One region of the Amycolatopsis sp. WQ 127309 genome, then DNA from elsewhere that is predicted to be linked to it. Evidence: riboswitches for the same ligand, from Rfam matches in the RefSeq annotation. Region 1 holds a riboswitch; each other region holds the start of a gene.
What was found. Region 1 has a riboswitch for thiamine pyrophosphate ahead of MUY22_RS05115 (thiamine ABC transporter substrate binding subunit). Riboswitches for the same ligand answer to the same signal wherever they lie in the genome.
Positions count from the first base shown of each region.

Region 2: linked by a shared signal. The riboswitch ahead of thiO (glycine oxidase ThiO) and the one ahead of MUY22_RS05115 (thiamine ABC transporter substrate binding subunit) in region 1 are both predicted to bind thiamine pyrophosphate.
Region 3: linked by a shared signal. The riboswitch ahead of thiC (phosphomethylpyrimidine synthase ThiC) and the one ahead of MUY22_RS05115 (thiamine ABC transporter substrate binding subunit) in region 1 are both predicted to bind thiamine pyrophosphate.

Region 1 covers NZ_CP095481.1:1,218,593-1,228,792, forward strand. The annotation lists gene MUY22_RS05110 (ABC transporter permease) at 1-424, opposite strand, end outside; gene MUY22_RS05115 (thiamine ABC transporter substrate binding subunit) at 400-1,452, opposite strand; TPP riboswitch at 1,474-1,583, opposite strand; gene MUY22_RS05120 (4a-hydroxytetrahydrobiopterin dehydratase) at 1,616-1,900, shown strand; gene MUY22_RS05125 (helix-turn-helix domain-containing protein) at 2,310-2,675, opposite strand; gene MUY22_RS05130 (DUF1330 domain-containing protein) at 2,686-2,973, opposite strand; gene MUY22_RS05135 (hypothetical protein) at 2,970-3,353, opposite strand; gene MUY22_RS05140 (hypothetical protein) at 3,350-3,817, opposite strand; gene MUY22_RS05145 (ArsR family transcriptional regulator) at 3,817-4,398, opposite strand; gene MUY22_RS05150 (hypothetical protein) at 4,450-4,725, opposite strand; gene ychF (redox-regulated ATPase YchF) at 4,762-5,844, opposite strand; gene MUY22_RS05160 (DNA-3-methyladenine glycosylase 2 family protein) at 5,959-7,398, shown strand; gene MUY22_RS05165 (DUF1737 domain-containing protein) at 7,395-7,586, opposite strand; gene MUY22_RS05170 (AAA family ATPase) at 7,608-10,200, opposite strand, start outside.
Region 2 covers NZ_CP095481.1:1,789,697-1,799,896, forward strand. The annotation lists gene MUY22_RS07945 (ion transporter) at 157-960, shown strand; gene MUY22_RS07950 (MarR family winged helix-turn-helix transcriptional regulator) at 957-1,388, opposite strand; gene MUY22_RS07955 (thiazole synthase) at 1,487-2,245, opposite strand; gene thiS (sulfur carrier protein ThiS) at 2,247-2,447, opposite strand; gene thiO (glycine oxidase ThiO) at 2,447-3,523, opposite strand; TPP riboswitch at 3,517-3,622, opposite strand; gene thiE (thiamine phosphate synthase) at 3,755-4,414, shown strand; gene MUY22_RS07975 (hypothetical protein) at 4,477-5,217, opposite strand; gene MUY22_RS07980 (threonine/serine dehydratase) at 5,364-6,311, shown strand; gene MUY22_RS07985 (MFS transporter) at 6,336-7,877, opposite strand; gene MUY22_RS07990 (GntR family transcriptional regulator) at 7,920-8,675, opposite strand; gene MUY22_RS07995 (SIS domain-containing protein) at 8,824-9,870, shown strand; gene MUY22_RS08000 (N-acetylglucosamine kinase) at 9,867-10,200, shown strand, end outside.
Region 3 covers NZ_CP095481.1:1,774,365-1,784,564, forward strand. The annotation lists gene MUY22_RS07880 (AAA family ATPase) at 56-2,323, shown strand; gene MUY22_RS07885 (LytR C-terminal domain-containing protein) at 2,431-3,057, opposite strand; gene MUY22_RS07890 (DUF3263 domain-containing protein) at 3,054-3,362, opposite strand; gene MUY22_RS07895 (peptide deformylase) at 3,518-4,096, shown strand; gene MUY22_RS07900 (glycoside hydrolase family 15 protein) at 4,180-6,345, opposite strand; gene MUY22_RS07905 (S1C family serine protease) at 6,552-7,463, shown strand; TPP riboswitch at 7,514-7,638, shown strand; gene thiC (phosphomethylpyrimidine synthase ThiC) at 7,632-9,266, shown strand; gene thiD (bifunctional hydroxymethylpyrimidine kinase/phosphomethylpyrimidine kinase) at 9,263-10,063, shown strand; gene MUY22_RS07920 (alkaline phosphatase family protein) at 10,108-10,200, opposite strand, start outside.

The sequences.
Region 1 (10,200 bases):
CGGCGACGTTGAAGAACGCGTTGGCCAGCACGATCGGCAGCACGCCGCCGTCCGGCCAGAGCGCCCGGAACGCCAGCCCGACCACCACGGTCGGCAGCACGAACGGCACGAGCACCAGCGTCCGCGCCAGGCCGACGCCGGGCAGCCGCACCCGGGAAAGCAGGAACGCCACCGGCAGCCCGGCCAGCACCGCGACGACCGTCGAGCCCGCGGCGGTGGCCACCGTGAAGCCGGCCAGCCGCCAGGTCTGCGGGTCGCCCAGCACGACGTCGAGCCCGCCCGCGGCGAACCCGCGGCCGATGATCGCCAGCACCGGCCAGGCGAAGAAGACCACCAGGAAACCGATCGGGGCCAGCCCGAGCAGCGCCAGGCCGATGCCGCGTGCGGTCCTGGGTGGCGCTACGACTGCACGAGCGTGCGCCATTCGCCGATCCACTTCTCACGCCCGGCCTGCACCTGGTCCGCGGTCAGCGCCTGCGGCTTCTGCGGCAGCGGCGCGACCTGCGCCCAGCCCGCCGGCAGGTCGACGCCCTGGCGCGCCGGGTAGACGTACATGTTGGCCGCCACGGTCGCCTGGAACTGCTGCGAAAGCAGGAAGTCGACGACCTTGCGCGCGTTCTCCTCCTGCTTGCCGCCTGCCAGCACCCCGGCGTACTCGACCTGCCGGTAACAGGTGTCGAGCAGCGCCTTCGTCCGCGGCTTCCCGTCGTCGCCCACCTCGGCGGCCGGCGACGACGCGTACGAGACGACGATCGGCCGCGGCCCCTTGCCGGACGAGCCCGAGAACTCCTTCGTGTAGGCCTCTTCCCAGCCGCTGACCACCTTGAGGCCGTTGGCCTTCAGCTTGGTCCAGTAGTCCTTCCAGCCGGCCTCGCCGTACTTCGCGACGGTGCCGAGCAGGAACGCGAGCCCGGGCGACGCCGTCGCCGGGTCCTCGGCGACCAGCAGGTCCTTGTACTTCGGGTCGGCCAGGTCGTCGTACGACTCCGGCGCCGGGATCCCCTTGGCCGTGAAGTAGTTCGTGTCGACGTTGACGCAGACGTCGCCGACGTCGACCGCCGAGAGCCGGTGCTCCGGGTCGACGGCGTAGCGCTGCGGCCCGCGGTCGGCTTCCGGGCTGGTGTAGGGCTCGAAGACGCCCTCGGCGAGCGCGCGCGAGGCGAAGGTCGAGTCGACGCCGTACGCGACGTCGCCGACCGGGTTCGCCTTGGTGAGCACGAGCTTGTTGGTCAGCGAGCCGGCGTCGCCCTGCTTGAGCACGGAGATCTTGATGCCCGACTGCTGCTGGAAGGCGTCGAGCACCTCCTGCGGCGCCAGGAAGGAGTCGTGCGTCACCAGGGTGACGGTGGGCGTCTGCTTCGCGTCACCGGACCCGTCCGACAGCGAACACGCCGCTGTGACGACGCTGACGACGGCGATGGCCGTCGCGGCGCGAACAGCACTGCGTTTCATCTACCCTCCTGCACTTCGCCGGACGAGGAGGGAAAGCCCTCCCTTCGCCGGCATGATCCGGGATCAGGTGCTAACGGTCGCGGGTCACCCCGCCTCTCAGCCCGGCTCACCGGACTCCCGTGGCAACCGTGCACCTTAGTCCAGGACGTTGGACGATGGAGCCATGACGGAAATCTTGAGCGACGACGAGGCCGACCGGGCCCTGCTCTCCGGGTGGGTCCGGCACGACAAGGTCATCCGGCGCGAGGTGGAGCTGCCGAGCTTCCCGAAGGCGATCGAGGTGGTGGACCGCGTCGCGGTGCTGGCCGAGGCCGCCGATCACCACCCGGACATCGACATCCGCTGGCGCACGCTGACCTTCCACCTCAGCACGCATTCGGCAGGTGGGCTGACGAAAAAGGACTTCGCGCTGGCCAAGCAGATCAACGAGACCCTCGACGGACTGTGATCCCGGCTACTCTGAGTGCACGAAAGCCCGCGTTCGGCGTCTCTCGGTAAAGGACTTCGCACCGAGAGGCAGATATGACGCAGGCGATCGTAGTGGGCACAGTGGCATTCGCGACGATGGTGGCCGCGGCCGGCGGGGTGCTCTGGTTCACCGTCCGCAGTCACCGTCACTCGGACGGCTGAGTGCCGTTTCCGCTGGTCAGCGACATGATCGGGTGAGCTTCGTCACAGCTGCTAACACTCGGCATGGTCAACGCGCTGAACCCGCGGAAGCATCGGCCCGCTCGTAGGGAAAACGCCATGAACAGCACCCCCGCCACCGCCGCCCTGACCGCCACCCAGCGCGCCTGGATCAACGCCCTCGCGACCGCCGTCGTGCTGATCACGATCGCGCTGATGGGCCTCCTCGGCTAGTCCGCCCGGTCGTAGGCCTGCCGGGCTTCTCGCAGGCTCGGCAGGTACTTCTCCGCCCACTCGCGGCAGCGGTCCATGGGCTCGAACAGGGTCCGGCCCAGGTCCGTCAGCGTGTACTCGACGCGCGGCGGGTTCTCGTCGTAGGTCTTGCGGGTGATCATCCCGTCGCGCTCCAGGGACCGCAGCGTCTCGGTGAGCACCTTCGGGCTGACGTTCCGGAGCGGCACGCGCAGCTCGGAGAAGCGGCGCGGCCCGTCCTTGAGGCAGACGACGACCATGCCGCCCCACTTGTCCCCGATCCGGAACGGCGTGTCGGCCGACGGGCATTGCGGCGCGAAGAGATCAGCGGTCAGCGGCTCCACCCGGCCGACGTTAGGCCACGCCGTCGACGAGCAGCAACCGCCGTCGCAGCGCGGTCTTGCTCAGCTCGAGCGCTTCGGCGTACTCGGCGGAGGCGTACCAGCGTTCGGCCGTCTCACGGTCCGGGAACTCGACGAGGACGACGCGCTTGTCGCAGACCCCTTCGAGAACGGTGGGTGTCGCGCCCCTCGCGAGGTAGCGCCCTTGATACCCCGTGATCGACGCTTGGGCGAGTTCGCGGTAGCGCTGGGCCGCGGTTTCATCGAGGATCTCGACCTCGGAGATGACGTAGACGCTCACGGTTCCGAGGGTGGCAGAACTCCGGAGCCCTCACCTGGTGCTGTCACTACCCGGATTTCTTCCGGCGGCGGGAACTCGACGGGCGTCTCGTCGGCCACGCTCCAGTATTCGAGGCCGGACAAGCGGCCTTCGTCGACGAACAGGATGAGCCCGCCGTCCGCCACGTCGACGTCCACGGCGACCCGGCTCCCGACGTCGGCCACCGTCACGGTTTCGTCGACGGCGAGGTCGATCGTGGGACAGCCGCACGGGCAGCGGCCGGTCACCTCGGCCGTGCGCGCCTGGGCGCGAAGGGCCGCGGCACCGGGAAAGTCCGTCGCCAGCAGCAGGTCCAGGACCGCTCTCTCGCGCGGGGTGAGCGGCCGGCGTCCCGCGGTCAATAGCGTGGCATGTTCGGGATCGCCTTCTCGGCGACCTCGATGAGGGCCTCGACCTTCGCCACGTCGGCCGTCACGTCCTCCGCGGTCACCGAGGGCGCCTCCGAAGACCGGTAGGCGACTTCGTTGCGCCGGACCCGCATCCGGTTGAAGGGCCGCAAAACCGGCCCCATCGGCGGATCCAGCTGCGCGAGGACCGCCTCGTAGACGGTGACGTGCCCACCTCGGCTCGTCACCCGCAGCCCCTGGTTCTGCAGGACGGCGGCCAGCGCGCGCCGTGCGCTGTCGTAGGCCAGCGTGTAGGCGCCTTCCGGATCCGTGTCCTGCAGCTGCCGCGCCGACGCGAGGTGCGTACGGGCCCTGACGAGCTCGGCCTCGGCCGCCTCCCGCGACGCCGGAACGTGCTCGATGGCGCCGCGCGCGAGGAACGCGTCGATCCGTTCACGGCCTTGGTTCCACTGCGGCATCAGGTCTCCTGGCTGAGTTTCACCAGCGGACGCTCACGCACGCTGGTGAGGAACGGATCGGTGGTGCTCGCCGCCCACGACTCGGGCGAGACCCGGTGGACGTTGACCTCGCGCCCCAGCCGCCGCGACACCTGTTCCGCCGAGTCGAAGAGCGCGTCCGGATCGGGCGACCCGACCACGAGGACATCGACGTCGCCGGGCGGAAGACCGGGTTCACCGTTGTAGCGCGCGGCCCAGGAGCCGTAGATGTAGGCCTCACGCACGCCGGCCAGCCCGGACAGGGCCTCGGCGAGCAGCGGCAACGGCCCGAAGGTGACGGCGATGAGCTCGCTCAGGGGCGGGTAGAGCGGGGTGTCGGTACGCGCCTTGACGAGCCGGCTGCGGCCCACCCGCCGGTCTTCCAGGATCCCGCCACCGGTCAGCCGCTCGACTTCACGCAGAACGGCGGTGGGCGTGACACCACAGGCCTCGGCGAGCTCGGTGATGCTGTACTCGCGATCCGGGTGCAGGAGCACGAGCGCGAGCAGCTCACCCTGCATGCGCGAACGCAGCAGGGGCAGCAAGCTCGGCGAAGCTTTCATTGAACGCAGTATATCCTGCGTCCAATGAAAGTAACAACCAGCAACAAGCCGCTACTCGGCCAGCGCGAGGTCGGCGATGACCAGCAGGCGCTCGTAGTACGGCCGCCCCGCAGCGGGGAACTCCGCCAGCGACGACCTCAGCCCGCCCGCGGCACGCGCGAAGGACATCCGCGCGCCCGGCGGCAGTGATCCCGCCCGGCTCGCCCATCCGCAGATGTCGGCGTCGATCATCACGGCGCACACGGACCCGTAAACCTCACCTCGCCTGACCGCCGACGGAAACGGCGCGGCGAGGTGCTCCTCGAGGACGGCAGCCAGGTCGCTCATCACCCGGCCAACCTGCGGCGTGGGGCCGACACGGATCTAGACGTTGAAGCGGAACTCCACCACGTCGCCGTCCGCCATGGTGTAGTCCTTGCCCTCCATGCGGACCTTGCCCGCGGCCCGCGCCGCCGCCATCGAGCCGGCGTCCATCAGGTCGGCGTACGAGACGATCTCCGCCTTGATAAAGCCACGCTCGAAATCCGTGTGGATGACGCCGGCGGCCTGCGGGGCGGTCGCGCCCTGCGGGATGGTCCAGGCGCGCGACTCCTTGGGGCCCGCGGTCAGGTACGTCTGCAGGCCGAGCGTGTGGAACCCGGCGCGGGCCAGCGAGTACAGGCCCGGCTCCGGCTGCCCGACCGACTCGAGCAGCTCGCGCACGGACTCCTCGTCGTCCAGTTCCAGCAGCTCCTGCTCGACCTTCGCGTCGAGGAACACCGCGTCGGCCGGCGCGACCAGCTTCGTCAGCTCCTCGCGGCGGGCTTCGTCGGTAAGGACGCCTTCGTCGGCGTTGAAGACGTACAGGAACGGCTTCGTCGTCAGGAGGCTGTGCTCGCGAAGCAGTTCGAGGTCGACGTCCTTCTGCGCGGAGAAGAGAGTGCGACCGCTGTCGAGGATCTCCTTCGCCTTCTGCGCAGCCTCGAGCGCGGGCTTCGCTTCCTTCTTGGTCCGCGCTTCCTTCTCCAGGCGCCAGACGGCCTTCTCGAGCGTCTGCAGGTCGGCCAGGATCAGCTCGGTGTTGATCGTCTCGATGTCGCTCAGCGGGTCGATCTTGCCGTCGACGTGGATCACGTCCGGGTCGTCGAACACGCGGATGACCTGGCAGATCGCGTTGGCCTCACGGATGTTCGCGAGGAACTTGTTGCCCAGCCCGGCGCCCTCGGAGGCCCCCTTCACGATGCCCGCGATGTCCACAAAGGACACCACTGCCGGCACGATCTTCTCCGACTTGAACAGCTCGGCGAGCTTGTCCAGCCGCGGGTCCGGCAGCGGGACCACGCCGACGTTCGGCTCGATCGTCGCGAACGGGTAGTTCGCGGCGAGCACGTCGTTGCGGGTCAGCGCGTTGAACAGGGTGGACTTGCCGACGTTGGGCAGACCGACGATACCGAGGGTGAGGCTCACGACCCCGAAGTCTACGTGGCCGGTCCGCGGCGGCCGCCAGGGCTCGCGACCAGGCCGAACGCCGTGTCGGATTCCCGCCAGCCGCGGCGCTGACCTGCTGGCAGGGTGGGATTCATGGTTCCGAACACGGCGGTCGCCGAGGCCCCGGCGCTCTGGCGCGACGCCGAGCGCTGCTACCGCGTCGTCACCGCCCGCGACCCGCGGTTCGACGGCCAGTTCATCATGGCGGTCCGCACCACCGGCATCTACTGCCGCCCGTCGTGCCCGGCGTCGACGCCGAAGGAGCAGAACGTCCGCTTCTACCCGACGTCGGCGGCCGCGCAGGCCAACGGCTTCCGCGCCTGCCGCCGCTGCTTCCCCGACGCCGTGCCCGGGTCGCCGGACTGGAACCTGCGCGCCGACCTGGCGGCGCGGGCGATGCGCCTGATCTCCGACGGGACGGTCGAACGCGAAGGCGTGCCGGGTCTCGCACGGCGGCTCGGCTACTCCGAGCGTCAGCTGGGCCGCGTGCTCACCGCCGAACTGGGCGCCGGCCCGCTCGCGCTCGCCCGGGCGCACCGCGCGCATTCGGCGCGGCTGCTCATCGAGATGTCCGAGCTGCCGCTGACCGACGTCGCGTTCGCGGCGGGCTTCTCCAGCGTGCGGCAGTTCAACGAGACGATCCGCGAAGTGTTCGCGACAACGCCTTCGCAGCTTCGCGCCTTCGCTGCTTCGCGGCGTAGACGTCAGGGAGACGTAGGCGGAACGCGGCTCAGCCTGCGACTGCCGTTCAGACCACCCTTCGACGCCTTCGGGCTGCTTCGCTTCTTCGCGGACCAGGCGGTGCCGGGCGTCGAGGACGTCACCGACGGCACGTACACCCGCACGCTGCGCCTCGCGCACGGCACCGGCGTCGTGCGGCTGACGCCGGAGCCGGACCACGTGCGTTGCGAGCTGCACCTCGCCGACCTGCGCGATCTGAGCAGCGCGGTCAGCCGGGTCCGCAGGCTGCTGGACCTCGACGCCGACCCGGCGGCGGTCACGCGCGTCCTCGGCGCCGACCCCGCGCTGGCGTCGATCGTCGAGGCGGTGCCGGGAATCCGCGTCCCGGGCGCGGTCGACGGCGAGGAGCTGCTGCTGCGTTCCCTGCTCGGCCGGGGTCTACCGGCCGCCCTCGGCGAGGAGGTACCCGGCGAAGCGGGAGTGACGAGGTTGTTCCCGACGGCGGCCCGGATCGCGACGGCGGGACCGCCGTCGGTGCGGGGCGTCGCGGCGGCGCTGGCCGAGGGCCGGCTGGACGTGCACGTCGGCCGCGACGCGGCGGATCTGCGGGCGGAGCTGCTCGCGTGCCCGGGGATCGACGCGTGGACGGCGGACTACGTGCTGATGCGGGTCCTCGGCGCGCCGGACGTCCTGCTGACCGACGACGCCGCGTTGCAGCGCGGGGCGACGGCGCTCGGCATCACGGACCTCGCGGACCGGGCCCGCCAGTGGACGCCGTGGTGCTCCTACGCCGGGATGTACCTGCGGCGCGCCGATCCGGCGGGGCCGGAACCTGTCGCGAACAGCGGCTAGCCCTGCTCGCCCCGCCACAGCAACGCCTGGGCCACGATCACCTGGTCACCGTCGAAGGTGGCTGCCGGTGAGCCGTGTAAGCGATAGCCCAGTTCCAGGGCTTCGCTCACCCGGTGGCAGAACTTCGCGTCGTCCGGGCCGGTGAGCAGGCGGTAGCGGGGCAGGCCCTCGGGCGGCTGGTCCGTCATGGCTTCATCTTGGCCGAGTGCTCAGCCCGCGCGCACTTCCACTGTCGAGCCCGTGCGGGCCTTGCGGACCCGCAGGCGCGTCGGGATGCGCTGCCGCAGCTCCTCGACGTGCGACACCAGCCCGACCACCCGGCCGCCGGCGCGGAGCTCGTCCAGGATGTTCATCACCACGTCCAGCGTCTCGGCGTCCAGCGTGCCGAAGCCCTCGTCGACGAACAGCGTGTCCAGCAGCGCGCCGCCGGTCTCGCCGGCGACGACGTCCGCCAGCCCCAGCGCCAGCGCCAGTGACGCCAGGAACGACTCGCCGCCGGACAGCGTCTTCGCCGGACGGATGGTGCCCGAGTAGTCGTCCAGCACGTCGATGCCGAGGCCGCCGCGGGTGCCGCGCGCGCCGGCCGCGTCCGAGTGCACGAACGCGTAGCGCCCCTGGCTCATCGTGCGCAGCCGGTGCGTGGCGGCGACCGCCACCTCCTCCAGCCGCGCCGCCAGCACGTACGAGCGCAGCGACATCTTCCGGCTGTTCTGCCCGCGACCGTTGACGACGTCCGCCAGCGCGCGCAGCTCCGCGTACTCCGCTTCGGCCGGCGCCAGCCCGGCGAGTGTCTTCCGCAGCAGCCCCGCCAGCCGGGTCAGCTCTTCGTGCTGGGCAGCCGCGACGCGCAGCGCCGCGTACGCCGAGTCGGCGCGCGCCCGGGCCAGCTGGGCCGCGTCGGCCGCGCGGCCGACGTCCGCGACGTCGTCCGGCGAGATGCCGAACAGGTCGGGCTCGGCCAGCAGCGCCCGCGCGCCCGCCGCGGTCGCTTCCGCCTCGGCGATGCCCTGTTCCAGCTTTTCGATCTGCTCGTCCGGCAGCATCGCCGAGCGCGCCTTCTTCAGCGACGTGAAGCCCTTGGCCGCGACCGCCGCGTCGACCAGCGTGCGTTGCTGCGCCACCCGTTCCCGGGCGCCGGTGACCGCTGTCCGCGCCTCGGCGACGGCTTCGAGCGCCTCGGCCAGCCCGATCAGGTGCGTCCGCCGGACTCCGACGTCCGCGAACTCGCCGCGCCCGGCGACCAAGCGGCGTTCGCGCTCGGCCAGCCTTTCCTCCAGAGCCCGGACGTCGGCCGTGGCCTCGGCCACCGCCTGCTCGGCCCGGCGACGCCGTTCCGTCCGCAGCTCCAGGTCCCGCTCCAGCAGCACGACCTGCTGCCCGAGCTTCGCCTTCGCTTCCGCCTGCTGGGTCAGCGCGGCGACCGTAGCGCGGGCTTCGGACAGCTCGGCCGTGACGGTCTCGGCGGTCCGTCCGGCCAGCCGCTCGACCAGCCCCGCCAGCCGCGCCTTCGCCTCCTCCAGCGCGGTGACAACCCGCTGCCGCAGCACGTCCGCCGCCTGCTCGGCTTCCTCGGCGGCCCGTTCTTCGGCGGGGTCGACGAGGATCGCGTCCCGGTTCGCCGGCGCCGGGTGCTCCGCGGAACCGCAGACCGGGCAGGGCGCGCCGTCGGGCAGCGCGGCGGCGAGCTCGGCCGCCATGCCGTCGAGCCGCCGCTCGCGCAGGTCGAGCCGCCGTTGCCGGGCCGCTTGGTGCGTGTCCACGACTTCACGCAGTTTCGCCTCGCCGCGCCCGACCTTCGCCTGCGCCTCGGGCAGTTCGGCGGCGTCACGTGCCACGACCCTCAGCTCGTCGACGCGGGCGCGAGCCCCATCGAGCTTGGCGCCGGCTTCGGCGGCGGCCTGGGCGTCCGCCCGCAGTTTCGCCAGCTGGCCGGGGATCGCGGCCAGCTCGGCGGTCAATTCTTCCGCTTGCTTCGCTGCCGTGACGGAGGACAGTTTCAGGTCGTCGCGCCGCATGGTGTCGAGCTGCTGCTGCTCGGCCTCGGCGACCAGTTCCGCGACCGCGCCCGCCTCTTCGCGCGCCGTCGCCGCCCGCGCCTTCAGGTCGCCGGTCGCGCGCGTGCCGAACTCCCGCAGCTCCACGCCGCAGGCCTTCTCCGCCTGCTCGGCGTCGGTCAGCTCCGCGGCCCGCCGGTCCAGCAGATCCGCCTCGACGGCCACGCCCGCTGCCCGCCGCGCCGCCGCGACCTCCTGGGCCCACTCGGCGCGCTGCGGTGCCTGCTCGGTGACCTCGAGCAGCCGCAGGTGTGCGGTGCTGACCCGGCGGATCTTCTCCGCGTCGGCGCGCTCTTCCTGCAGGTGCACGTCCGCCCGCTGCGCCGCGGCTCGCGCCCGCTCCTCCTCGGCCGTGACCTGCCCGACGCGCTCGGTGGCCGCCGCCAGCACCGCGTCCACCCACTCCGCGGGCTCCGATTCGGGCGGGTCCTGCTGCGCCTCCTGCGCGTACCGCGCCAGCAGTTCGCGCACGGACTGCTGCCGCGCCTCCAGCTCCCGGCCGCGCTCGGCCCGCAGGTCGGCGAACCAGCGTTCGACGTCGGCGAAGCGCTCGGTGCCGAACAGCCGTTCCAGCAGCTTTTCGCGCTCGGAGGTGTCCGACCGCAGGAAGCGGGCGAACTCGCCCTGCGGCAGCAGCACCACCTGGAAGAACTGGGCCGCGGTCATGCCGAGCAGCCGCTCGACCGTGCGCGCGACCTCCTCGATCCGGATCAGGCCCTCCGGCGCCATCCCGCCCGGCGCGGTGCCG
Region 2 (10,200 bases), 570 kb from region 1:
CAAACCGGTCGCCGGCGCCCGCGCGACACGGCACCGCGCGGGCGCCCGAACCACACCAGCCTCGGCCTTCTGGCGGCTGGCACCCGAAGAGCGCTGAGTACCCGTCCGGTTACCCTTTCCTCGTTTACTGATCCTTGACCACAACGGGGGACGGCCTTGACCGGGCGCGAACGGGTCGCGAGGTTCCTCGAGGACCGCCGCTTCCAGAACTTCATCATCGCGGTGATCGTGTTCAACGCGGTCACCCTCGGCATGGAGACGTCGACGTCGCTGATCGACGGCTACGGCGGCCTCCTGCACACCCTCGACCACATCGCGCTCGGCATCTTCGTCGCCGAGCTGCTGGCGAAGTTCTACGCCTACCGCGGCGCGTTCTTCCGGGACAACTGGAACGTCTTCGACCTGCTGGTCGTCGGCATCGCCGTGATCCCGGCGACCGGGCCGTTCGCGGTGCTGCGGTCGCTGCGCGTGCTCCGGGTGCTGCGGCTGATCTCCGTCGTGCCGTCGATGCGGAAGGTCGTCTCCGGGCTGCTCGCGGCGATCCCCGGGATGGCGTCGATCGCCGCGCTGCTCGGGCTGATCATCTTCGTCGCGGGGGTGATGGCGACCAAGCTGTTCGGCGTGATCTCGCCGGAGAACTTCGGCGACCTCGGGACGTCGTTGTTCACGTTGTTCCAGGTGATGACCGGTGAGGCGTGGCCGGACATCGCGAAGGAGATCATGCAGCAGGCGCCGATGGCCTGGATCTTCTTCGTCGTCTACATCCTGGTGTCCAGCTTCGCGGTGCTGAACCTCTTCATCGCCGTCGTGGTCAGCGGCATGGAGGACGAGCTGCGCCAGGACATCCGCGAAGAAGAGGCGAAGCAGGCCGCGACGCAGGCCGAAGCGAACCGCGAGATCCTCGAAGAGCTCCGCGCCCTGCGCGCGGAGCTGGCCGAGCTGCGGCAGAACGCCGCTTAGCGGTCTTCGTCGGCGATCAGCGCTTCGAGCGCCGGGAGTGCCGTGGTCAGCGCCTCGCGGTGCTCCGGCGACAGCTTGTCGAGCCGCCGGTTCAGCTCCTGGACGCGCGTCGACCGGACGCCGGACACGAGCCGCTCGCCCTCTTCGGTGGCCTTCGCCAGCCACGCCCGCCGGTCGACCGGGTCGGACTCGCGGCTGACGTACCCGGCCTCGACCAGGGACGCGATGATCCGCGACATGGTCGCCGCCGCGACGCCCTCCTTGGCCGCGAGGTCGCCGAGGCGCAGCTGGCCGGCGTGGACCAGCGTCGCGAGCGCGGAGATCGCGCCGTGGCCGGGGCCCGGCACACCGGCCTGGCGCAGTGACCGGGACAGCCTTCCCACGGCGAGGTACAACCTGCCCGAGGTGTCCTGAACCGATGTGGTCACGGCTGGCTCCTTCTGCCCTCACCCGTGCGCGGGTGCGCCGGAAAGTTCCGTCTACCTTACGGGTTGGCGGTGCAGGTTCGGTGTTAAGGCGCTCCGGTTCACCGCGGCGGGCTCGACGCCTGCGCCCAGAAGCGCTGCGGCACCCGTCCCGCGCCGCGGGCCAGCCGTCCGGCGACGACGGCCGACCGCATCGCCGCGGCCATCCGCTCGGGATCACTGGCCCGGGTGACCGCGGTGGACAGCAGGACGGCGTCGCAGCCCAGCTCCATCGCCAGGGTGGCGTCCGACGCGGTGCCGATTCCGGCGTCGAGGATCACCGGGACGCTCGCTCGCGAGACGATCAGCTCGATGTTGTGCGGATTCCGGATCCCGAGGCCGGTGCCGATCGGCGCGCCCAGCGGCATCACGGCGGCGCAGCCGGCCTCCTCCAGCCGCAGCGCGAGCACCGGGTCGTCGTTCGTGTAGACGAACACGGTGAACCCGTCGGCGGCCAGCTGCTCGGCCGCGTCGAGGGTTTCGACGGGGTCCGGCAGCAGCGTCCGGTCGTCCGCGTGGACTTCGAGCTTGATCAGATCGGTACCGAGCGCCTCGCGCGCCAGCCGCGCGGTGAGCACGGCCTCGGCGGCCGTGCGGCAGCCCGCGGTGTTCGGCAGCAGCTCGATCCCGAGGCGCCGGAGCAGTTCCAGGACGCCGGAGCCGCCCTCGGCGTCGGCGCGGCGCATGGCGACGGTCGTCAGCTCGGTGCCGGACGCGACCAGCGCCCGTTCGAGCACAGCGAGGTTCGCCGCGCCGCCGGTGCCGATGATCAGCCGTGACGACAGCTTGTGCGTGCCGATGACGAGCGGTGCTTCGTCCACTTCAGCCTCCCTGGACGGCGGTGAGCACGTCGAGCGCCGCGCCCTTGGGGACGGCGGTGGCCGCCCAGTCGCCGCGGCGGACGACCACGCCGTCGACCGCGACGGCGATCCCGGGCCGCTGCCCGCCGGCGGCGTCGAGGACGTCGGCGACGGTGGCGTCGTCCGGGAACTCCGTCCACTTGCCGTTGAGCTTGATCTCCATCACACGTGCTCCTTCTGGTGCAGGCGGGCGGGTGAAGCCGCTTCGACGCCTTCGGGCGGCTTCTCACCTTCGAGCCAGGCGACCACGGCGGCCGCGGTCACGGGGGCCAGCAGCAGGCCGTTGCGGTGGTGCCCGGTCGCGGCGTAGACGCCGTCGTCCAGGACGCCGAGGTACGGCAGCGCGTCACGGCTGCCGGCGCGCAGGCCCGCGGCCGTCTCGACCAGCTCGTACTCGGTGATCGCCGGGAAGACGCGCTCGGCGCCCTCGATCAGCTCGCGGACGCCGCGCGCGGTGACGGCCTGGTCGAAGCCCGCTTCGTACTGCGTCGCGCCGAGGACGAGCTCCTGGTCGCCGCGCGGGACGAGGTAGATCGGCCGGCCTTCGACCACGGCGCGGACGGTCCGCGTCGGCGGCGGCAGGCAGCCACGGCGCGGTTTGAGGCGGAGGATCTCGCCCTTGAGCGGGCGGACGGCGTCGGCCAGTTTCGGGTGCAGCCGCCCGGTCCAGGCGCCGGCGGCGAGCACGACGGCGTCGGCGTCCGGGATCGTTTCGACGCGTTCGCGGACGAACCGGACTTGGTGGTTGACGCAGGCCGCGTACAGCGCGTTGAGCAGTTTCCGGTTGTCCACGGCCAGGTCGCCGGGCACGTGGAGTCCACTTCGGACGGATCCGACGCCGGGTTCGAGCCGCTTGGCCGCGCGCCCGGTGAGGCGTTCGGCCGCGCGGCCGAGGGACTGCAGGTGGCCGGCGAGGATGTCGAGGTACCCGGCGTCGGCGCTGTCGAAGGCGACGACCAGCGTCCCGTGCTCGGCCAAGCCGGGATCGACGCCCTCTTGCTTGAGGTCGGCCGCGAAGCCGGGCCAGCGGCGGAGGGACTCTTCGCCGAGGGCGAGGACGTCTTCCTCGCCCGGCCAGGCCTCGGTGACCGGGGCGAGCATGCCGCCGGCCAGCCAGGACGCGCCACCGCGCACGGGTTCGGGGTCGTGGACGGTGACCGCGTGACCGTTCGCGGCCGCGCGCCACGCCGCGGACAGGCCGATCACGCCGGCACCGACCACGGCCACGGTGTTCGTCATGGGATCACGCTCCCTGCGCCGGCATGACCCGGATCAGGTTCCACGGTCGGAGCGGCAGCTCCCTCTCAGCCCGTGCCTCGGGCTCCCGTGCGGACTCCGTCACCCTACTGTGCCGTTCGTTACCAGTCCAACCACAGTCACGGCCGGATGGCTTTCGTGGCAACGGCACGTACCGCTCGAGGCCGGCCTGCTTTTGGCCGGACCGGTAACCGGCCAGGTACGGTCGCCGCTATGCCCGCCCTCTCCGGTGACAAGATCCGCGCCCGCCTCGACACCGCGCGCCTGTACCTGTGCACGGACGCCCGGACGACCCGCGGCGACCTCGCCGCGTTCGCCGACGCGGCCCTGTCCGGCGGCGTCGACATCATCCAGCTCCGGGACAAGACCGGCGCCTTGGAAGCCGCGGGCGAGATCGCGGCGCTGGAGGTGCTGGCGGAGGCGTGCGAGCGCCACGGAGCGCTGCTCTCGGTGAACGACCGGGCGGACGTGGCCCTGGCGGTCGGCGCGGACGTCCTCCACCTGGGCCAGGACGACATCCCGGTCCCCCTGGCCCGCCGCATCGTGGGCGACGACGTGGTGATCGGCCGCTCGACACACTCTCTTGACCAGGCTGCGGCCGCTGCTTCCGAGCCGGGTGTGGACTACTTCTGCACAGGCCCCTGCTGGCCGACGCCGACCAAGCCGGGCCGCTCGGCACCGGGCCTGGACCTGGTCCGTTCCACGGCCGCCGCCGCGGTGTCCCGGCCGTGGTTCGCCATCGGCGGCATCGACGTCCCGAGGTTGCCGGAGGTCCTGGCGGCGGGAGCGTCGCGGATCGTGGTGGTCCGGGCGATCACGGAGGCGGAGGACCCGGCTGCGGCAGCCCGCGAACTGCGCTCCCACCTGCTCTGACCCTGAAGTCCGTGAAGGACTCCTTACCGGCTCTTATGGCCGGTAAGGAGTCCTTCACGGCTTTACGGGGTCGGGGTGGACGCCGCGCCCTGGCTGGTCGGGGGTGCCGCCGAGGTTGTCGGCTTCTGCGACGTCGTACTCGGCGTTGTCGGGGTTGTGGTCGGCGTGTCCGACGAGGTCGTCGGTGGGGTGTTCGACTGGGTCGTCGTCGGCGACGTGTCCGTCGGTGAGTCCTGGGTGTCGTTCGTCGAGGTCGAGGGCGTCGTCGACGGGGTCGGGGTCGAGGGGCCCGAGCCGCTGCCGAAGATCTTGCCGATGCCCGCTCCCGTGCCGCCCGCCACCTTGCCGCCCGTGGCCGCGTCCACGCTGACCATCGCCAGGATCGCCACCGCGAACGCCACCACGCTCGTGCCGATGATCAGCGGCCAGCGCAGTTTGCGCAGCCTGCCCGGCTCGTCGTCCGGACCGTCCGTGGGCAGGTCGTCCGGGCGCTTCAGCCGGACCGTGGGTTGCTCGGCCAAGGGCACCTCGGCGCCACCTCGGCGGCGGATCCCCGACGTCGCCAACTGGCGGGCCTTCGACGCGGCCGCGCGCGTGCGCTGCAGTGAGCGCAGGTACACCTCGCCGCCGACCGTGGTGATCACGCTCGCCACGCCCGCGCCGGCCACCGTGCCCGCCACGCCGAGCGTCGACCCCAGCAGCGCCGCCGTCACCGCCGCGAGCGCCGCCGCCATCACCTGCGCGATGCGCAGTCCTGACTTTGCTTCCTTCGTTTCGGAAGTCGCTGCGTTCTCCTTGCTCATGATCCCGATCCGGTAGTAAGTCTTCTCCCCTGTCCAACGTGTAAGGCGCGCGGGAAACTCCCTGCGTTGCCGCGGCGTGAGGAGCGCCACGTTGACCGTCCACTATGGACAGTGTAAACCGAACGGTTTCTTGACATACTCGGCACATGGAACTGGTCACGATCTCCGACATCGAGGCGGCCGCGAAGCGCGTCGAAGGTGTCGCCGTGCGCACGCCGCTGTTGCTCCAGACGTGGGACCCGCGCGGGTCCTTGTGGCTCAAACCCGAGAGCCTGCAACCGATCGGCGCGTTCAAGGTGCGCGGCGCGTTCAACGCGATCGGCACCCTCGACGACGCGACGCGCGCCCGCGGCGTCATCGCCTACTCGAGCGGCAACCACGCGCAGGCCGTCGCGTACGCGGCGCGGCAGTACGGCGTGCCCGCGGTGATCGTCGTGCCGGACGTCGCACCGCGGATCAAGGTCGAGGCCACCCGCTCGTACGGCGCCGAGGTGATCGAGGTGCCGATCGGCGAACACGAGGCCAAAGCGCACGAACTGGCCGCCGAACGCGGGCTGACCCTCGTCCCGCCCTACGACCACGCGGCGATCATCGCCGGGCAGGGCACCGCGGGCCTGGAGATCGCCGAAGACCTGCCGGACGTCGACGTCGTGCTGGTGCCGGTCAGCGGCGGCGGGCTCGCCGCCGGCGTCGGCACCGCGATCAAGGCGCGCTGCCCGCGGGCGCGGGTCATCGGCGTCGAGCCCGTGCTGGCCGGTGACACGACCGAGGGCCTGCGGCTGGGCCGCCAGGTCGACTGGCCGATGGCCGACCGCGCTCGCACGATCGCCGACGGCCTGCGCGCGCAGCCGTCCGAGCTGACCTTCGCGCACCTCACGAAGGTCGTCGACGCCATGGTGACGGTCACCGAGGACGAGATCCGCGACGCCGTCCGGACGCTGGCGCACAAGGCCCGCCTGGTCGCCGAGCCCAGCGGCGCGGTGACGACGGCGGCCTACCTGCACCACGCGGCCGAGCTGCCCACCGGCCGCACGGTGGCGATCGTCTCCGGCGGCAACATCGACCCGGCGCTGTTCGCGGAGATCCTGGCCTGACCCGCTCGGCCCGCATGGGCCCCGTCAGGAGCCGGCGGCCGGGGCCCCTCGGCGCACGTGTGTCGGCGGGCCCTCGACGCCGCAGCTGAAGCACTCGCCCAGGTGGGGCGACTCGTCGGCGACCGGAGGCGCGGCCGGCGGCGCGGGCGCGGGGGTGGGCGGCGCGAGGACGCCGTTGTGGATGCCGAGCGCGATCAGCCCGCCGGCGATGGCCAGGACCGCGCAGATGATCAACGCCGTCCGCCAGCCCGCGGTCAGCGCGACCGGGTCGTTGTACGCCTCGCCGGTCAGCCCGGCCGCGGCGGGCAGCACCGCCACCGCCAGCAGGCCGCCGGAGCGGGCGATCGCGTTGTTGACGCCCGACGCGACGCCGGCGTAGCGGTCCGGGGCCGCGGCGAGCACCGTCGCGGTCACCGGGGCCACCACGGTCGCCAGGCCCAGCCCGAACACGACGACCGCGGGCAGCACGGCCCCGAGGTAGGACGCGCCGGGCGCGATGCGCAGCATCAGCAGCATCCCGATGCCGACGACGATCGGCCCGACCACCAGCTGCGTCCGCGGGCCGATGCGCTGCGCGAGCGCGCCCGAGCGGCCCGAGAGCAGCAGCATGATCACCGTGAGCGGCAGCCCGGACAGGCCGGCCGCGGTCGGCGAGTAGCCGAGCGAGACCTGCAGCTGCATGACCATCAGCATCAGCACGCCGCCGAGTGCCGCGTACATGGCGAAGGTCAGCGCGTTGGACAGGGTGAACGTCCGGTCGCGGAACAGCGACGGCGGCACCAGCGGCTCCCGCGAGCGGTGCTGGACGAACACGAACGCGGCCAGCCCCGCGATCCCCAGCACGCCCGCGACCAGCACGATCGGGTCGCCGATGCCGCGTCCCGGCGCCTCGACCAGCGCGCCGGTGATCCCGGCGAGGCCGATCGCGCCGAGCGCGGCGGCGCCGAAGTCCGGGTGCCCGGTCGCTTCCTCGTCCCGCGACTCGGGCACGAACTTGCGCGCCATGAAGACGACGGCGACCGCGATCGGCACGTTGATCAGGAACGCCAGCCGCCACGACCACAGCTGGACCAGCAGCCCGCCGAGCAGCGGCCCGGCGGCGGCCGCGATGCCGCCGAGGCCGGACCACGCGCCGATCGCGCGGGCGCGCGCGTCGTGCGCGAAGGACGACTGGAGGATCGCCAGTGATCCGGGCGTCAGGAGCGCGCCGCCGATGCCCTGCAGGATGCGCGTCGCGACGAGCATCTCGGTCGACGTCGCGGCGGCGCACAGCCCGGACGCGACGCCGAACCAGACGACGCCGATGAGGTACATGCGGCGCCGGCCGTACCGGTCGCCGAGCGAGCCGGCGACCAGGATGAGCGCGGCGAGCGCCAGCATGTAGCCGTCGAGGATCCACTGGAGCCCGGCGACGGACGCCCCCAGCTCGGTGCCGATGCGGGGCAGGGCGACGTTGACGATCGTGCCGTCGAGCATCGCCATGCCGGAGCCGAGGATGGTCGTGGCGAGCACGCCGCGCGCGGCGTGCGTCCCCCACCGGATCCCGGTGTCTTCGGTGGCTGTCACCAGCACACTCCACCGTGCCCGAAGACCCCCGTCAACCTGGCCCTACGGCATCAGCGTCGTGACGAACTTGTAGCGGTCCCCCCGGTAGATCGCGCGGGCGAACTCCACCGGCTTGCCATCGGTGGCGAACGAGTGCCGCGTCAGCATCAGCACCGGCATGCCGACGTCCGCCCCGAGCATCTCCGCTTCCTGCGGCCCGGCGAGCGACGTCTCGATCGTCTCCTCCGCGCGTTCCAGTTCGACGCCGTAGTGCTCACGCAGAACGGCGTACAACGACGCGCCCGCCGAGACGTGCTTGCGCAAACCGCGGAAGCGGCCCAGCGGCAGGTGCGTCGTCTCCAGTGCCATCGGCTGGGAATCCGCCAGTCGAAGCCGTCGAAGGCGAAGAATTTTCGCGCCCGTCCGGATTCCGAGCAGTTTCGCCAGATCGCCCTCGACCGGGAGCTCCTCGACTTCCAGGAGCTTGGACGACGGCTTCAGGCCCTGCTTGCGCATGTCCTCGGTGTAGGAGGACAACTGCAGCCGCTGGGCGAGCTTCGGCTCGGCCGCAAAGGTGCCTTTTCCCTGCACACGGTGCAGCCGGCCCTCGGCGGTGAGGTCGGCCAGCGCCTGGCGCACGGTGGTGCGGGAGACCGTGAACTCCCCGGCGAGCGCGCGTTCCGTCGGGATCGGCGACCCGGGCGGCAGCACGTCGAGCAGGTCCAGCAGGTGCTGTTTCAGTGCCCAGTACTTGGGCTCTCGCTGACCGCGCATCCCGGCGACGGCACCCGCCTCGCCCGCGGTGGTGGTGTCCAACATGCCCGACTCCCTATGTCTTCCCTCATAACACGCCACGTCCCCGTAAGAAACGTACCCTTTTCCCCAAACGCGCCGCCCCACTAAGATTGGTCTAGACCTGACCGACGCCGCCTGAGTCCGGTACATAATGCCGGAGGTGGAGAGGAAAATGATGACCGAACAACGGCCCGGCGAGCACATGGCCGCGGAGATCGCCCAGCAGCCGGACGTCTTGGCCGGACTGGTCGAGCGTCAGGCGGAAATCGCCGGGGTGGCGGAAAAGATCTCACAACGCCCCCCGCGCTTCGCTTTGCTCGCCGCGCGTGGATCGAGTGACCACGCAGCGTTGTATGCGAAGTACCTGATCGAGGTAATGCTCGGCCTTCCGGCTGGTCTTGTCTCACCGTCCACGGCGACGCTGTACGGCGCGCGGCCCGATTTGCGGGACGTGCTGTTCGTCACGGTCAGCCAGAGCGGTGGCTCACCTGACCTGATCGAGGTGACCGAGACGGCCCGGCGCCAGGGCGCGCTGACCGTGTCCGTCACCAACACGCCCGAGTCACCGCTGCGCGCGGCGTCGGAGCTCGGCATCGACATCGGCGCCGGTGTCGAGACGGCCGTCGCCGCGACCAAGACGTACTCCGCCACCCTGATGGCGCTGTACCTGCTGATCGACGCGGTGCGCGGCGGCAAGGCGGCCGACGCCGAGAAGATCGGCGAGCTGGCCCAGCAGACCCTCGACGGCTCCGTCGAGGGCGTCCAGCGCGCGGTCGACCGCTACCGCTTCGTGGACCGCGTCCTCACGACCGGCCGCGGTTACTCCTACGCGTCCGCGCTCGAAGGCGCGCTCAAGCTGGCCGAGACCAGCTACCTCGCCGCCCGCGCGTACAGCGGCGCGGACCTGCTGCACGGCCCGGTCGCGGCGGTCAACGGCGAGACCGCCGTGCTCGCGGTGACCAGCGCCGGGCACGGCGGCCAGGCGATGCACGAGGTCCTCGAGGCCGTCGGCAAGCGCGGCGCGGACGTCCTCGCCGTCGGCTCGGCCGCCTCCGAGGTGCCCGCGGCGCTGCGCATCGACGTCGCGCCGACCGTCGAGGAGCTGGCGCCGATCCTGGAGATCCTGCCGCTCCAGCGGCTCGCGCTCGGCCTGTCGCTGGCCCGCGGCGGCGACCCGGACAGCCCGCGCGGCCTGCTGAAGGTGACCAAGACCCGGTGACCTTCGCTGTCGGCGTGGACGCCGGCGGCACGTCGACCAGGGCCGCACTGGTCGACGCCGCCGGCGTCGTGCTGGGTACCGGGCGCGGCGGCGGCGCCAACCCCAACGCGCACGCGCCCGAGGTGGCCGCGGGCCGGATCGCCGACGCGATCACCGCGGCCCTCGGCGGGCGCGACCCCGGCGGCGTGCGCGCGTGCGTCGTCGGCATGGCCGGGGTCAGCAAGCTGAGCGACCCGGCGATCGCGGCCGTGTTCGACGCGGCGTGGACCCGGATCGGGCTCACCGGCGTCGTGCGCACGGTCGCCGACGCCGAAGTGGCGTACGCGTCCG
Region 3 (10,200 bases), 560 kb from region 1:
GATATCACCCCCGCTCGGCCGCGTGGGAGCGCTCCGCATCGCTAGGGTGAACGGCGTGAGCCACCCCCAGATCACGCTGACCGTCCGGCACACGCCGTCCGCGCTGGACACCCGCCGCGGCGTCGTCCGGCTGCACCCCGAAGTCCTCGACGCGCTGGGCCTGCGGGCCTGGGACGCGGTGCACCTGACCGGCGCCCGCGTCAGCGCCGCGCTCGCGGCGCCCGCCGACGAGACCGGCGTGCCGGGGGTGCTGCTCACCGACGACGTCACGATGTCGAACCTCGGCGTCACCGAAGGCGCCGAGGTCGTCGTCGCACCCGCCGACGTGTCGGCCGCGCGGACGGTGACGGTCGCGGGGTCGCGGCTGGCCAGCTCGTCGGTCAGCCCGCACGTGCTGCGGCTGGCGCTGATCGGCAAGGTCCTGACCATCGGCGACGCGGTTTCCCTGCTGCCGCAGGACCTCGCGCCGCAGCCGGGGTCGGACCCGGCCGGCCTGCGCGGCCAGCTGTCGCGGGCCATCGGCGCGACCTGGACGAACGAGCTGCTGACCGTCACGGCGACCGAGCCCGCGGGCACCGTCGCGGTTGGACCGTCCACTGTGGTCGTCTGGCGCGACGGCGCCCGGCCCGCCGCCGAACCCGCCGCGCCGCGGACGGCGACCGCGCTCGTCCGCACCACCGCCGTCACCGCGGCCGAGGAGTGGATCGACGCCGAAATCGTCGAAGACGAGGTCGAGGTCGCGGAGACCACCGAGCCGGCCGTGGCGGTGGCCGACCTGATCGGCGGCGAAGCGGCCGCGCGCAAGCTGTCCGAGTGGTTCGACCTGGCCTTCCACCGGCCCGAGCTGCTCGCGAAGCTGGGCGCGCCGGCCCACCTCGGCGTGCTGCTGTCCGGCCCGGAGGGCGTCGGCAAGGCGACGCTCGTGCGGTCGGTGGCGCAGGCCGAGAACGTCAAGGTCGTGCCGGTGGCCGCGCCCAACCTCGCCGTGCTGGACCCGAACGTCGCGGTGGCGCGGCTGCGCGAGGCGATCCGCGCCGCGTCCGGCCCGACCGTGCTGCTGATCACCGACGTCGACGCGCTGCTGCCCGCGACCACGCCGCCGCCGGTGGCCACAGTCGTGCTGGAGGAGCTGCGCGCGGCCCTGCGCCGCGACCGCCTCGCCGTGGTCGCGACGACGGCCCGCGCCGAGTCGGCCGACCCGCGGCTGCGGGCCGCCGACCTGCTGGACCGCGAGCTGGGCCTGGCCCTGCCGGACGCGAAGACCCGCCGTGAGCTGCTGAACGTCCTGCTCCGCGACGTCCCGCTGGAGCCGGGCATCGACTGCGGCGCGCTCGCCGAGCGGACGCCGGGGTTCGTCGCGGCGGACCTCATCGCGCTGCGGCGGGACGCGGCGCTGCGGGCCGCGCTGCGCCAGCGGGAAGAGGACGAGCCGCGCGTCTCGCAGCAGGACCTGGTGGACGCGCTGGCGACCGTCCGGCCGGTCTCGATGTCCACTTCGGACAACCTGGCCACCGGCGGGCTGACGCTGGACGACGTCGGGAACATGGTCGACGTCAAGCAGTCCCTCACCGAGGCCGTGCTGTGGCCGCTGCGGTACCCGGACTCGTTCGCCCGGCTCGGCGTCGAACCGCCGCGCGGCGTGCTGCTCTACGGGCCGCCCGGTGGCGGCAAGACGTTCCTGGTCCGGGCGCTGGCCGGCACCGGCGCGCTCAACGTGTTCGCCGTCAAGGGCGCCGAGCTGATGGACAAGTGGGTCGGCGAGTCGGAGCGCGCGGTGCGGGAGCTGTTCCGCCGCGCCGCCGAGGCCGCGCCGTCGCTGATCTTCCTGGACGAGATCGATGCGCTGGCCCCGCGCCGCGGCCAGTCGTCGGACTCCGGCGTCGCCGACCGCGTGGTCGCGGCGCTGCTGACCGAGCTCGACGGTGTCGAGCCGATGCGCGAGGTCGTCGTGCTCGGCGCGACGAACCGGCCCGAGCTGGTCGACCCGGCGCTGCTGCGGCCGGGCCGGCTGGAGCGCCGCGTCTACGTGCCGCCGCCGGACGCCGAAGCCCGCACGGCGATCCTGACCGCGACCTCGAAGAACACCCCGCTGGCCTCCGATGTGGACCTGGCCGCGGTGGCGTCCACTCTGGACGGTTACTCGGCGGCCGACTGTGCGGCGCTGATCCGCGAAGCGGCGCTGACGGCGATGCGCGAGTCGCTGGAAGCCCACGAAGTCACCGCGGCCCACCTCGAAACGGCCCGCAAGACGGTCCGGCCGAGCCTGGACCCGGGCCAGCTCGCGGCCCTGGAGGCCTACGCCCACGCCCAGGCCGGGGACTGAAGCCGGAACTCGCGTGATCCGGCCCGGATCCCACGTGATCGGGGCCGGAACTCGTGAGTTCCGGCCCCGATCACGCGAGTTACGTGCTCAAGCACGCGAGTTACGGGTCAGCTGCCCTTGTGGCCCGACTCGTATTCCTTCGTCACGATGATGATCACGCCCGGGCTGGCGCTCTCTATCCCGGGGAAGCGAGGCTCGGCCTTGATCTGGAACTCCTGCGCGAGCTGTTTCGCCGCGGCTTCCTCGTCGGTGCCCGGGCGGTAGAACGCCGTGGTCACCGGGATCGTGCCCTGCGAGTAGTTGCCGACCTCGTTGACGGTCCAGCCGTCACCGCGGAAGTCGCTCGCGGCCCGCTCGGCGAGGTCCTTGATCAGGGAGTTGTTGAAGACCCGGACGGTCACCCACTTGTTGCCCGTCTGCTGGTCGCCGGGCTGACCCGGCTGCCCGGACGTCGGCTGCCCCGGTGTGGGCTGGCCGGGCGTCGGCGACGACGGCGTGGGTGACGTCGGAGGGGTCGTGGACGACGGCGGCGGTGTCGACGGCGAGGTCGGCGGCGACGTCCCGCCCGGCGGCGTGCCGGGCTGGGAGCTGGGCGTACCGCTCGGCCCGGCTTCGTTCGAACCGCCACCACTCAACGCGGAGATCCCGCCGATCACGGCGGCGACGATCGCCACGCCGATCAGCACGACGCCCGCGGCCTTCATCGGCCGGGACATTCCCGAAAACACGCTCATTTCAGCTCGATCCCCAGTCGCCTGGCCCCACGCTTGCGCTGGCGGGCGGCGCGCGTCTTGCGCAGCCGCTTCACCAGCATCGGGTCGGCTTCGATCGCCTCCGGCTTCTCCAGCAGCTTGTTCAGCAGCTGGTAGTAGCGCGTGCTGGAGACTTCGAAGCGCTCACGGATGGCGTTCTCCTTCGCACCGGCATGTCGCCACCACTGGCGCTCGAAAGCGAGGATCTCGACCTCGCGTTCGGTCAGGCCGGGTACGGGCTTCGGCGGCGACGGCTGCGGCTCAGCCATCGACTCCGCGGCGTCCATCCGAGTCCCTCTCAATCGGGCGACATGGTGATCCAGACCAACCTCTTCCGCGGGCGTCATTCAACCACGGATCAACACGCCGACGTGGGCATCGACATCGGCGCGTCACGGTCTGATGCAGGTCTACCAGAAGGGTCCGACTAAACTGCCCGCTCGTGACCGTCCACGCCATCCGGATCGCCGGCGACCCCGTGCTGCACCACCCGACTCGGGAGATCACCGAGTTCGACGAGAAGCTGCGCGTCCTCACCGACGACATGTTCGAGACGATGTACGAAGCCGAGGGTGTCGGCCTAGCGGCCAACCAGATCGGCCTCGACCTGCGGGTGTTCGTCTACGACTGCCCGGACGACGAGGGCGTGCGCCACAAGGGCGTCGTCGTCAACCCGAAGCTCGAGACGTCGGCGATCCCGGAGACCATGCCGGACCCGGACGACGACTGGGAGGGCTGCCTCTCGGCGCCCGGCGAGTCGTACCCGACGGGCCGCGCGTCGTGGGCGAAGGTGACCGGCTCCGACATCGAAGGCAACCCGATCGAGGTCGAGGGCACCGGCTACTTCGCGCGCTGCCTGCAGCACGAGACCGACCACCTCGACGGCTACATCTACCTCGACCGGCTCGTCGGGCGCCACGCCCGCGCCGCGAAGAAGATGCTGAAGTCCAACAAGTGGGGCGTCCCGGGCCTGTCGTGGCTCCCGCCACGCACCCCGGAAGACGACGGCGCCGTCATCTGACCTCCCGTACTCCGTAAAGCCGTGAAGGCCTCCTTACCGGCTCTTATGGCCGGTAAGGAGGCCTTCACGGCTTTTGGCGAACCTCAGCAGCCGAGGAAGTGGCAGCGGACTACTCGCGGGGTTTCGAGCACAGCGCCCGCCTTGACGTCCTGGGCCAGGCGGACGTACTGCGCGTGCGTCCAGGCCAGCGGCGTCGCCGAGTTGTTCGGCGTGCCGGCCGGGAACCCCGTCTGGCCCGACGGCGGGTTCTCGTCCCACACCTGCTCCGGCATGGTCTCCGCCGAGCTGCTCACCCGGCCGAGGTCACGCAGCCGCCGCGCGGCCGAAGCCGGCTGGCCCAGCGTGAGTTCGTATTCGCCGCGTTCGCCGGCCAGCAGCGGCCACAGCCGGCCGAACGTCGTGCGGCTCTCGGCCGGGAACGTGTAGTCCCACGGTGAGCCGTCGGCCTGCTCGCCGTAGCCGTCCTTCGTGTAGCGGTGCCAGAACTGGCCGGTCGGCGTGGTGAACGAGATCTCCTTGTCGGTGACGCGCACGCTGTTGACGATCACCGGGTCGTCGGCGCGGTAGATGCCGAGGCGCACCAGGTCGAGGAACCCGGCGTCGGTGACCGCGCGCTGGTCCATCGTCACGCTGGAGTTGCCGAGGTTGTACGTCGTTCCGGCGTTGGCGTTGCCGTCCTTGGTGAGCCGGACGAAGTACGGGTCCTTCGACAGCGGCCCGTTCGTGGTGATCGTCTGCTTCGGCAGGTCGGCCTTGAACTTGTCCGCCGCGGCGAGGTACCTCTTGGCGTCGGCGGCCGCGCCGTTGTGCGAGGCGATGTCCGCGGCGCAGACGAGCCCGGCGATCACCGAGGCGATGGTCGACGGGGACCAGCCGTCCTGCTCCTCCCAGCGTTCCTGCTGCGTCCACGGCGCCGCCTGGCCGTCAGGACCCTTGTAGGACAACAGGAAGTCGGCCGCCTTGCGCACGCCGGGCCAGACGTCGTTGCGCCCGAGCTGCTGAGCGAGCACGATCGGGAAAGCGGTTTCGTCGAGCTGGACCGACGTCCAGTACGGCACGCCGTCGACCCGGCTGTTCTGCGGCATGTGCCCGTCGGCCTGCTGCTGCGTGCCGAACATGTAGGTCACCGCGCGGCTCGCGGCCGCCGTGTCGCCGCCGGCGGCCAGGCCGGTCGCGATCTGGTAGAGGTCGCGCGGCCAGACCAGGTGGTAGGTGCCGGACGGCGACCACTCCGGGTCGTTGTTCCCGAACCGCCACGGCATGCTCGGCGACGCGATGAACGCGCCCGGGTGGTGCTTGTCCTCGCTCGCGGCCAGCGTCAGCATCGACGCCTTGTAGAGGTCGCGCTCGCTGTCGGTCTTCAGCGACGACGGCGGTTTGCTCACCCCGCGCAGGTACTGCTCCCAGCCGCGGTCGTAGGCGCGGGTGATGGCACCGAAACCGCGTCGCTGGGACGCCTGCGCGTTGCCGAGCGCGTCGGCCGCCTTCGCGCCCATGCCGAGTGCGAGGGTGACGTGCCGGCTGCGCACGCCGTCGGCCGCGGTCTGCCCGGTGAGCAGGACGTTGCCCTTCGCCGCGCTGTCGTAGGTGGTGAGCTTGAACGTCTTCGCGAGCTGGGTGCCGCCGTCGGACGCGCCCGCGTAACCGACGCTCGTGCGCGTGAAGCCGGGCTTCGCGGTGAGGGCGGCGGCGTTGGTGGCGTCCGACGCGGTGAGCGCGTCACCCTTGCGCGCGGCCGAGTCGTCGGAGCCGTCGTTGGTCAGGTCCGGGTCGGCGACCGCGTAGAGCTGGTACGGCCGCCCGGTGAGCGACTGGAAGTCGACGTCCACCAGCACGGTCGTCGCGGCCGGGTCGGTGACGTAGGTTTTGCGCAGCCGCCACCGGTGCTGGTCGTCGGTGACGGTCTGCTCGTAGGTCAAACTGTCGTCGTCGGTCCGCCGGACCTGCTGCGACTTGGCCGTGTTGTCGGCGACGGCGAAGCTGCGCCCGTCGGTGACGACGAAGTCCATCGAGCGGACGCTGGGCGTGGACAGGTCCGGGTAGTAGACCTCGGACATTTGCCCGCCCTGGAGCGTGAACCAGACGTTGCTGCCGCGATCGTGGGCCGTGCCGAAGCCGGTCTTGTTCGCGGGTAGCCAGCTGGGATGGGCGCCGGGGGCGCCGGGAGCCGTCCCCTGGGCCGCCGCGGTCGCCGGTATGAGTCCGGTGACCAGCAGCCCGGCGAGTGCCGGAACCATGAGTTTGCGCATATCAACCCCACAGTGATGTCGCTTCTGCACCGTTACAGAAGCGACAGGCAGTGTCTCGCCGATTCTTCACGGGCGCATGGTCCGAACCGGTGAACCACTGACCGTCACTGGTCCGGTCACGCCGCCGGTTCACCAGCAGCGAACGGACTTCCGGCCGTTCGCGGCGCACACTTGATGTACCTGCAACGGTGTAATCGAGGTACTCCATGGACGAGGCGATGGACGCCTACTCGCGCGCGGTCAGCACGGTCGCCAAGACCGTCACCCCGCACGTCGCCGGGGTTCAGCTCGGGCGCGGCAGCGGCTCCGCGGTCGTCTTCGCCGATGACGGCTACCTGCTGACCAACGCCCACGTCGTCGACGGCGAACGCCACGGCGTCGCGACTTTCGCCGACGGCAGCGAAGCCCGCTTCGACGTCGTCGGGGCCGATCCGCTGTCCGATCTCGCCGTGCTGCGGGCGCGGGACGAGACGCCGTCCGCCGCCGTGCTCGGAGACGCCGACCACCTCGTCGTCGGGCAGCTCGTGGTGGCGATCGGCAGTCCGCTCGGGTTCTCCGGCTCGGTGACCGCCGGCGTCGTCAGCGCGCTCGGCCGGGCGCTCCCGGTGCGGCACGGGCGCGCCGGCCGGGTGATCGAGGACGTCATCCAGACCGACGCCGCGCTCAACCCGGGCAACTCCGGCGGCGCGCTCGCCGACTCCGCCTGCCGCGTCGTCGGGATCAACACCGCCGTCGCGGGCGTCGGGCTCGGGCTCGCCGTGCCGATCAACTCGACGACGCGCCGGATCATCGACACGCTCGTCGTCGAAGGCCGGGTGCGGCGGGCGTACCTCGGCGTCGTCGGCGTGCCCGCGCCGCTGCCCGACGACGTCGCCGAGCGCACCGGGCAGGAGGCCGGGCTGCGCGTGCGGGAAGTCGTCTCCGGCGGGCCCGCCGAGCGCGCCGGGCTGCGAACGGGTGATCTCGTGCTGACCGTCGGGCGCGCCCGGGTGTCGGACGCGCAGGGCATCCAGCGGCAGCTGTTCGCCGAAGTGATCGGCACCGCACTGCCGATCACCGTGCTGCGCAACGGAGCCATGGTCGACGTCTACGCCACACCGGCCGAACTGGTCGGGTGAGGTGAGCGGACTTGAGTCTGGCGCCCCGGCGTGGCATGGTCGGTGGCACAACACCACAACGCGGGAGCTCGCGCCATGGCGGGCTGAGAGGGTGACTGGGGATTTGTCCCGGGTGTCACCGACCGCATGAACCTGACCGGGTAATGCCGGCGTAGGGAGTGAAAGTCGTTGACAACGCTGGAGAACAAGGACGTCTCCGTCACGACCGGGCCCATCACGGGCTCGCACAAGATCTACCACCAGACCGAATCCGGACTCCGCGTTCCGGCCCGCCGGATCGACCTCTCGAACGGCGAACACTTCGACGTCTACGACACTTCGGGCCCGTACACGGATCCGGAAGCGAAGATCGACGTCCACAGTGGACTGCATCGGCTGCGGGCCGGCTGGGCCGACGGCCGGGAGCACAACACGCAGCTCGGGTGGGCCAGACAAGGCGTCGTCACCAGGGAAATGGAGTACATCGCGGCTCGCGAGCGCGTCGAACCGGAGTTCGTCCGCGCCGAGGTCGCGAGCGGCCGCGCGGTGATCCCGGTCAACCGGCGCCACCCCGAGTCCGAGCCGATGATCATCGGGAAGAACTTCCTGGTGAAGATCAACGCGAACATGGGCAACTCGGCCGTCTGGTCGTCGGTCGAGGAAGAAGTCGACAAGATGGTGTGGGCCACCCGCTGGGGCGCCGACACCATCATGGACCTCTCCACCGGCAAGCGGATCCACGAGACGCGCGAGTGGATCATCCGCAACTCACCGGTGCCGGTCGGCACCGTGCCGATCTACCAGGCGCTGGAAAAGGTCGACGGGGAGCCGGAAAAGCTGTCGTGGGAGGTCTACCGCGACACCATCGTCGAGCAGTGCGAGCAGGGCGTCGACTACGTCACGGTGCACGCCGGCGTGCTGCTGCGCTACATCCCGCTGACCGCGCGGCGCGTCACCGGCATCGTCAGCCGCGGCGGCTCGATCATGGCCGCGTGGTGCCTCGCGCACCACCAGGAGTCCTTCCTGTACACGCACTTCGAGGAACTCTGCGAGCTGCTGCGCCAGTACGACGTCACGTTCTCCCTGGGCGACGGCCTGCGCCCGGGCTCGATCGCCGACGCCAACGACCGCGCGCAGTTCGCCGAGCTGGAGACCCTTGGCGAGCTGACACACCTCGCGCGCTCGCACGACGTCCAGGTGATGATCGAGGGCCCCGGCCACGTGCCGATGCACAAGATCAAGGAGAACGTCGAGCTGGAGGAACGGCTCTGCGGCGAGGCGCCGTTCTACACCCTCGGCCCGCTCACGACGGACATCGCGCCGGCGTACGACCACATCACCTCCGCCATCGGCGCGGCGCAGATCGGCTGGTACGGCACGGCGATGCTGTGTTACGTCACGCCGAAGGAGCACCTCGGCCTGCCGAACCGCGACGACGTCAAGACCGGCGTGATCACGTACAAGATCGCCGCGCACGCCGCCGACCTGGCCAAGGGGCACCAGTACGCGCAGGAGTGGGACGACGAGCTGTCCAAGGCGCGCTTCGAGTTCCGCTGGAACGACCAGTTCAACCTGTCGCTCGACCCGGACACGGCGCGCGCGTTCCACGACGAGACCCTGCCCGCCGAGCCGGCCAAGACCGCGCACTTCTGCTCGATGTGCGGGCCGAAGTTCTGCTCGATGCGGATCACGCAGGACGTCCGCAAGTACGCCGAGGAGCACGGTCTGTCCACTGTGGAGGCCATCGAGGCCGGCATGGCTTCGAAGTCGGCGGAGTTCACCGAGTCCGGCGGCCAGGTCTACCTGCCCGTGGTGCAGCCGTGACTCCGCCCACCGCCCTCACCATCGCCGGATCCGACTCCGGCGGTGGTGCGGGCATCCAGGCGGACCTGCGCACGTTCTTCGCGCACGGTGTCCACGGCCTGGTCGCACTGACGGCCGTCACCGTGCAGAACTCCCTGGGCGTCCAGGGTTTCACCGAGATCCCGGCCGACGTCGTGGCCGCGCAGATCAAGGCCGTGGCGACGGACATGGGCGTGAACGCGGCCAAGACGGGCATGCTGGCGACGGCGGAGATCATCCGAGCGGTGGCCAAGACCCTGGACGAAGTCGGCGGCGACATCCCGTTGGTGGTCGACCCGGTGGCGGCGTCGATGACGGGCCACGCACTGCTGCGCGAGGACGCCCTGGAGGCGATCCGCACGGAGCTGTTTCCCCGGGCGACGCTGATCACCCCGAACCTGGACGAGGTCCGCTTGCTGACGGGCATCTCGGTGGTTTCTCCCGCGTCCCAACGGGAGGCGGCCGAGGCCCTGCTGGCCTTCGGTTCGCGGTGGGTCCTGGTCAAGGGCGGCCACATGACGGGCAGCACGTGCGTGGACCTGCTGACCGACGGCGCCTCGTACGTCTCGCTGAGCGGCCCCCGCTACGACACGGAGAACACCCACGGCGGCGGCGACACCATGGCCTCGGCGATCACGTCATCGCTGGCTAAGGGAGCGTCGGTCCCTGACGCCGTGACGGCGGGGAAGAAGTTCATCGAGCGCTGCGTGGCGGAGTCCTACCCACTGGGCGCGGGCGTGGGCCCGGTGTCGCCGTTCTGGGTGCTCGGCTCGTCGTGAGTGGTAATCAGGGTTCTGACCCGAATTACCACTCACGACGTGGGTCAGCGGGTCGTCAGGCGCGGGGCGTCGACTGCCCAGTACCAGTTGTTGCCCGCCGCGTAGAGGCGCCACGTGAAGCGGGCCGAACGAGCGCC